One region of the Erwinia sp. HR93 genome, then DNA from elsewhere that is predicted to be linked to it. Evidence: riboswitches for the same ligand, from Rfam matches in the RefSeq annotation. Region 1 holds a riboswitch; the other holds the start of a gene.

Region 1 (3,648 bases):
TACTGCGACGGAAAATCCCATAACACAACGCTCAGCGAACTGGCGCTTCTGCTTAACTGCTCACGGCGGCATATGCGCACGCTGCTTAACACCATGCAGGAAAACGGCTGGCTTAGCTGGCAGGCGGAGCCAGGGAGAGGTAAACGCTCACGTCTAACGTTTTTGAGCACCGGGCCGGCGCTCCAGCGCGAGCGTGCCGAAGACCTGCTGGAACAGGATAGAATTGACCAACTGGTGCAGCTTGTAGGCAATAAAGACGCGGTGCGGCAGATGATCGCGGCGCATCTGGGGCGCAGCTTTCGTCAGGGCAGGCATATTTTACGCATTCTGTACTATCGCCCGCTGCAGAATTTGCTGCCCGGCAGCGCCCTGCGCCGTTCGGAAACGCATATTGTGCGCCAACTGTTTAACGGACTTACGCGTATAAATGAGGAAAACGGGGAAGCCGAACCGGATATCGCCCATCACTGGCAGCAAATCAGCGCGCTGCACTGGCGCTTTTATTTACGCCCAGGCATCCGTTTTCATCACGGGCGAGAACTGGATATGCAGGATGTGTTATCTACGCTTGGGCGCGCCTGTACATTACCGCTCTACGCGCACATCGCCCGCATTCATTCGCCAACGGCGTGGACCCTGGATATCCATTTACACCAGCCCGACGGCTGGCTGCCGTGGTTAATGGGGCACGTTAGCGCGATGGTTTTGCCGCAGGAGTGGCCCACGATTGCGGATTTCGCGCGCAAACCTATTGGCACTGGCCCGTATGCCGTAGCCCGCAACAGCTCCAGCCAGCTAAAAATCCACGCCTTCGACGACTATTTCGGCTATCGGGCGCTGATCGATGAAGTTAACTTTTGGGTGCTTCCGGAAATTAGCGATGATTTAAGCTGCGGCGTGCAGCTTGACGGCGGCAGAGAAACGGATGAGCCTTCCATGGAGAGCCGGCTGGAAGAAGGCTGTTACTATCTTCTGTTCGATGCGCGCTCTGCCACCGGCGCCAGCCTCGCCGCGCGCCGGTGGATAGCCCATATTCTGTCGCCGGTGCGGCTGATTGCCGAGGCCGGCGAACAATATCAGCGCTACTGGTTTCCCGCGTGGGGCCTTATCCCCCGCTGGCATCACGCCGTTATGCACCAGGCGGTAGAAAAGCCGGAAGGCCTGTCGCGTATACGGTTGACTTTCTATCGCGAACACGCCGAACACCATATTTTAAGCGATATTATGAGCGCGCTATTAGCAAAGCATCAAGTGACGCTTGAGGTACAGGAAGTGGATTACGACGCCTGGCATCGCGGCGATGTCGTCAGCGATCTCTGGCTCAACAGCGCTAATTTTACGCTGCCGCTTAACTTTTCTCTGTTTGCACATCTATATGAACTGCCGCTATTGCAGCGCTGCATTCCCGGAGCCTGGAAAGAAGAAGCGCGCCAGTGGCGGGCGGGCGAGTTGCCGCTGCCGGAATGGTGCAAACAGTTGCTGGCCGAAGGCGCTATTTTGCCGCTTATCCATCACTGGCTAATGCTGCAGGGCAGCCGCAGCATGCGGGGCGTGCGCATGAATACGCTGGGCTGGTTCGATTTTAAATCCGCCTGGTTTTCACCACCGGAATCATAGCCCTTTCGCGATTGTCACAAAGTTATTACAATGCGCCTTGCTCAACGGGGTGCCGCAACACTTTTGCGCGCTGAGATAACACCCGTCGAACCTGATCCGGATAACGCCGGCGAAGGGATTTGAGGCTACTCAAACTCCTTTGCCCCATCTTGCTAAGTATGGAGCGCAAAGTGTTAAAAAAACTGCTATTTCTCCTGACAATCGTCACACTGCCCGTCGCGGCCAAACCTCAGCTTACCGTATACACTTACAGCGCTTTTGCCGCAGAATGGGGCCCTGGACCCGCCGTCAAAAAAGCCTTTGAGGCCCGCTGCGACTGCACATTGAAATTCGTCGCGCTGGAAGACGGCGTGTCTCTGTTTAATCGCCTGAAAATGGAAGGAAAACGCGGTCGCGCCGATGTCGCGCTGGGGCTGGACAATAACCTGCTCGACGCCGCGCGCCAGAGCGGCCTGTTTGCTTCCAGCGGCGTAGATCCCCATGGGCTAACCCTGCCCGGCGGCTGGCATGATGATATCTTTCTTCCCTATGATTACGGCTGGTTCGCCTTCGTTTATGACAAAACGCGTCTGAAAAATCCACCGTCCAGCCTGCACGAGCTTATCGACAGCCCCCAGCGCTGGCGCGTTATTCTGCAGGACCCTCGCACCAGCACGCCCGGGCTGGGAATGCTGTTATGGATGCAAAAAGTGTGGGGCGATAAAGCCCCGCAGGCGTGGCAAAAACTGGCGCGTAAAACCGTCACCGTCACCAAAGGCTGGAGCGAAGCCTACGGGTTATTCCTGAAAGGCGAAGCGGATATGGTGCTAAGTTACACCACCTCTCCGGCCTATCACCTCATTGAAGAACACAGCGGTCGGTATGCCGCCGCCGCCTTCAGCGAAGGGCACTATCTACAGGTAGAAGTCGCCGCACAGCTGGCATCCAGCAAACAGCCTGAACTTGCCCGTCAGTTCATGCGCTTCATCCTGACGCCTGATTTCCAGAAGACAATCCCGACCGGTAACTGGATGTACCCGGTTACCGATATCGCCCTGCCAGAAGGATTCCAGTCCCTGAAGCGCCCGACCACGACGCTGGAGTATTCTCCCCAGCAGGTTAACCAGCAGCGCGCCGCGTGGATTCAGGCATGGCAACGCGCCGTCAGCCGCTAATTCCGGGCTGGCTGGCATCGGGGATTTGCGCTGCCGGGCTGATTATGCTGGTCGCTATTGCGGCTCTGGGCGCGCTATGCGCGGCAGCACCGAACCTGGATATTCAGGCGCTTTGGCATGACAGCTATCTGTGGCACATCGTGCGTTTTTCATTCTGGCAGGCGCTGCTCTCAACGCTGCTCTCAGTGGCTCCCGCGGTGCCGGTGGCGCGGGCGCTTTACCGCCGCCGCTTTCCCGGGCGTCGGCTGTTGATACAACTGTGCGCCATGACGCTGGTATTACCCGTGCTGGTCACCGTATTCGGGATTCTGTCGGTCTATGGCCATCAGGGCTGGCTGGCGCAGATTCTGAGTTTCTTTGGCATTCAATGGCGCCTTCCTGTTTATGGATTAACGGGCATCCTGCTGGCGCACATTTTTTTCAATTTGCCGATGGCGACGCGCCTGTTACTTCTGGCGCTGGAAAGTATCCCACCTCAACAGCGGCAGCTTGCGGCACAGCTTAATATGCGCGGCTGGGCGTTTTTCCGGTTTATTGAATGGCCGCAGCTGAAGCGTCGGCTGCCGCCCGCCGCCGCCCTGATATTTATGCTGTGTTTCGCCAGTTTCGCCGTTGTGCTAACGCTGGGCGGCGGCCCGCGCGCCACTACTATTGAGCTGGCCATCTGGCAGGCTCTTAGCTACGACTTCGATCCCGGGCGCGCCGCGCTGCTGGCGCTGCTGCAAATACTTTGCTGTTTGGGGCTGGTTGCTTTGGGCCAATATTTGGGCCGTTCAGTGAGTAATGAGCGCGGCATTGCCGCTTACTGGCGAGACCCGCAGGACGCGGGCATAAGCCGCCTATGGGATGCCATCATTATCTTGCTGATGCTACTGCT
Region 2 (3,648 bases), 2.1 Mb from region 1:
GTGACGCTGCCGCTTATCCGGCAGCCTTCGGATAACGTACGGGAAGCCAATGCTTAAGCTGACATACAAATACCTTCGCGCGCTTTCTTTTACGTGCTTACATTGCAGAGGCTACCACCAGGCATGGAAATGGTGCACGGGGCCAGCGCCGTGCCCCACTTCAAGGGAATCGGCGGCGGACAGCGCCTCGGAAAGCCAGCGTTTAGCAGCAGGTACCGTCTCACGCCAGCCCGGATATCGGGGGCGGAGCGCCGCCAGCGCCGCGGACAGCGAGCAGCCGGTGCCGTGGGTGTTTTTGGTGGCAATGCGCGGCGCGGTAAAGCGCAGCGTTTCATTACCGATAAACAACCAGTCCGGGCTTTGCGCATCATCCAGATGGCCGCCTTTCATAAGCACCGCACCGCAGCCCAAAGCCAGTAGCGCTTTTCCCTGCTCACACATTTCTCGCTCGCTGCGCGCCAGCGGCGCCTCAAGCAGCGCAGCGGCCTCGGGCAGATTGGGCGTAATTAAGGAAACCTTCGGCAATAGCCGGCTGCGCAGCGTTGCCACGGCGCTGACAGTGAGCAGCGGATCGCCGCTCTTCGCCAGCATTACGGTATCCAGTACCACATTTTCAACCTGATAGCGCGCAAGTCGCTCCGCGACTGCTTCAATGATGTCCGTCTCTGCCAGCATGCCGATTTTGGTGGTATCAATCCGTACATCGCTAAATACCGAATCAAGCTGAGCGGCGACGAATTCTGGCGCAACCCGATACACGGACTGGACGCCGCGCGTATTTTGCGCCACCAGCGCCGTTACCACCGAGCAGCCATAGGCGCCAAGAGCCGAAAACGCTTTCAGATCGGCCTGAATTCCGGCACCGCCGCTGGGGTCAGTGCCGGCTATCGTTAAAGCATTAATTCGCGGCATCCCCGCTTCGATTTTCATATCAAAGATTCCTGATTTAAATGCCATAAAGCGTCAAGAAAAGCCGGGATAAAACTGCCTGGCCCCGCGCTTTTCGCCTCCGCATGCTCCCCTGCGCGCGCCATCCAGGCACAGGCCGCAGCGGCGTTGGTTAGCACGCTCCCGGGCAGGGCGCAGCAGGCTGCCATCACTGCAGAGAGCGCACAGCCGGTGCCTACTACCCGCGTCATTATCGGATGCCCGCCGTGGACGCTTATCGCGCGCTCACCATCGGTGAGATAGTCCGTCTCTCCGCTTACCGCGACCACGGTTCCCCAGGTTTTAGCCAGAGAACGGGCCGCCGGCAGCGCCTCGCAGACCTCAATCGTACTGTCCACGCCGCGCCCGCCGCCGCTCTCCCCGGCCAGCGCCATAATTTCAGAAGCATTCCCGCGGATTGCGGTCGGGCGTAGCGCCAATAATTCACGGGCAAATTCGGTACGCAGCGTCAGCCCACCGACCGCTACCGGGTCTAATAGCCACGGTTTATCGGCGCATCGGGCGCTAAGAACCGCTGCGCGCATCGCCCGCAGGCTCTCCTGCGTCAGGGTGCCAAGGTTAATCAGCAGCGCGTCAGCCCGAGCGCTAAATTGCGCGGCTTCTTCTTTATCAATAACCATGGCCGGAGAAGCTCCCAGCGCCAGGAGGACGTTAGCGGTAAAGGTTTGCACTACATCGTTGGTCATACAATGCACCAGCGGCGAACCGGCGCGAAATTGCTGTAAGGCCTGGGCGGCCAAAGGGCCGGAAAGCGGCTCAGGTTGCATAGACGGGCTCCTGGCCGGCGTGAAGAAGGGACGCTTGAAACGTCTGACTTCCCTACGCTGGCATTATCCAGTTCAGGTAATACGGGTGTTTCTCAGCCCTGAAGCATCAGGGCACCCCGAGTCAAAACATCAATATCATGTGGTTAACTAAACATTAACCGGCAGCCAGAATAGTCCTGCCTGCGAATATTGTAAACCTGGACCTTGTCTTTCAAAGCAGCAGGCAGCCGCGGGCGTAAATGTAAGCGCTCGATAACCTGGCGGATAAAGCCCGGCGGCTGCATAAAATTCCCCGGTAAAAATCCCATCGGCGATAGCCCAGCGTAATGCAGTGCTATCGCCGCGCCTGGAATAAACAAATGCGGAGCAGGAAACCCAATATGTCGCGCGGATAACAAAATATTTACCACACTCAGTGGACGTTAATTAACGTCTGGCGTTTCTTATCGCAGCAAGATATTTTACTATCTCAAAAAACCCTACCGTAAGAATGAAATGGCAACTATTCAATCCGTTGAGCGCGCTTTTACCCTACTTGAAGCACTGGCTGAAGCCGGCGGCGAAGCGCGGCTCGCCGAGCTGGCCGCGCGTACCGGGCTGGATAAAGGCACGATGCATGGCTTACTGAGCACCATGGCATCAATGGGATATATTACGCGCAATAACAAACACTACGCGCTCGGTCTCCGCCTGCGGGAGTTGACGCAGCCGCTAACGGATATTGATACCCGGCTGCGGGAAACCTTTGCTCCCGCCCTGCGCGTACTGGCCGCTCACAGTAAAGAGACCTGCTATTTAGCCGTGCCGTGCGGCTCACGCGATTATCTGTATATCGACGCGCTGGAGTGCGAGCGTAACCTTAGAGTCGTCAACCCGCGTGGCCGGCGCGAGGGGCTGTTGACCTCCGCTATCGGCCACCTTTTTTTAGCCTTTGATTCTGAATTGCTGCGCATCGTTCGGCGATACTGCCAGCTCCCCGCCGGGCTTGAACAAGAGCTGGAATGTATCGCGCATTTCGGTTTCGCTATCGATCTGGAACAGGCTGAACCGGGGATGAACTGCCTGGCGCTGCCGCTATGGCAGCATGGCCGTATCGTCGCGGCAATGGGTTTCGCCGGCCCGGCTCAGCGCCTGCCAAAGTCAGTGCTGCAGCGGATGGCAACAGAAGTGATGCACGATTTGTTTGATATTACCAAAAAATAATCGATATTTTTCGTCAGGTATTTTACCTGCTGCGCAAAGACAGAATAATGCGGACCTCATTGTTTGATGGAGCCCGTAAATGCCTTCTATTCTCTGTGAATCTTTGGTGCAGCGCATCACTGACTGTACCCGGCGCCAGGCAAGCGCGCAAAATTCCGCCGTCTGCATAAGTGTGGTGGACGCCGCCGGATTGCTAAAAGGTTTTTTACGTATGGATAATGCCGTTCCCGGCGCTATCGACGTAGCAATCAAAAAAGCCCGTACCGCCGCACTATTTCAAACCGACAGCCAGCAACTCGGCGAACAGGCGCGGCCCAACGGCGCAGCCTATACCCTTGAGTCAACCAACGGCGGATTAATCAGCTTCGGTGGCGGTGTGGTACTGCGTGATGAAAATGGAACCACCATCGGCGCCGTCGGCGTTGCGGGAGCGACGATAGAAGCCGACCAGGCGCTGGCCATTTATGCAGCGAGGCGTATATGAGTATTCAGCAAAAAACACATCCTGGCGTATATGCGCTGGCCATCGCCGCCTTTGCCATCGGCATCGCCGAATTTGTGGTGGTCGGCATCTTGCCTTCTCTTGCAACAGCGTTTCAGATCTCGCTTTCTCGCGCCGGAGGGCTAGTCGGGTTTTATGCGCTGGCGCTGGCTGTCGGCACCCCGGTACTGGTGCTTTGCCTGGCACGCATACCGCGCAAGGCTCTGCTATTAGGCCTTATTGCCGTCT

What was found. Region 1 has a riboswitch for thiamine pyrophosphate ahead of thiB (thiamine ABC transporter substrate binding subunit). Riboswitches for the same ligand answer to the same signal wherever they lie in the genome.
Region 2: linked by a shared signal. The riboswitch ahead of thiM (hydroxyethylthiazole kinase) and the one ahead of thiB (thiamine ABC transporter substrate binding subunit) in region 1 are both predicted to bind thiamine pyrophosphate.

Annotation. Positions count from the first base shown of each region.
Region 1 covers NZ_JAXUDP010000001.1:1,506,036-1,509,683, reverse strand. Annotated here, with positions in the region: gene sgrR (HTH-type transcriptional regulator SgrR) at 1-1,617, shown strand, start outside; TPP riboswitch at 1,653-1,753, shown strand; gene thiB (thiamine ABC transporter substrate binding subunit) at 1,788-2,771, shown strand; gene thiP (thiamine/thiamine pyrophosphate ABC transporter permease ThiP) at 2,747-3,648, shown strand, end outside.
Region 2 covers NZ_JAXUDP010000001.1:3,629,300-3,632,947, forward strand. Annotated here, with positions in the region: gene thiD (bifunctional hydroxymethylpyrimidine kinase/phosphomethylpyrimidine kinase) at 112-912, opposite strand; gene thiM (hydroxyethylthiazole kinase) at 927-1,715, opposite strand; TPP riboswitch at 1,748-1,844, opposite strand; gene SFA31_RS16950 (IclR family transcriptional regulator) at 2,211-2,918, shown strand; gene SFA31_RS16955 (GlcG/HbpS family heme-binding protein) at 2,998-3,402, shown strand; gene SFA31_RS16960 (MFS transporter) at 3,399-3,648, shown strand, end outside.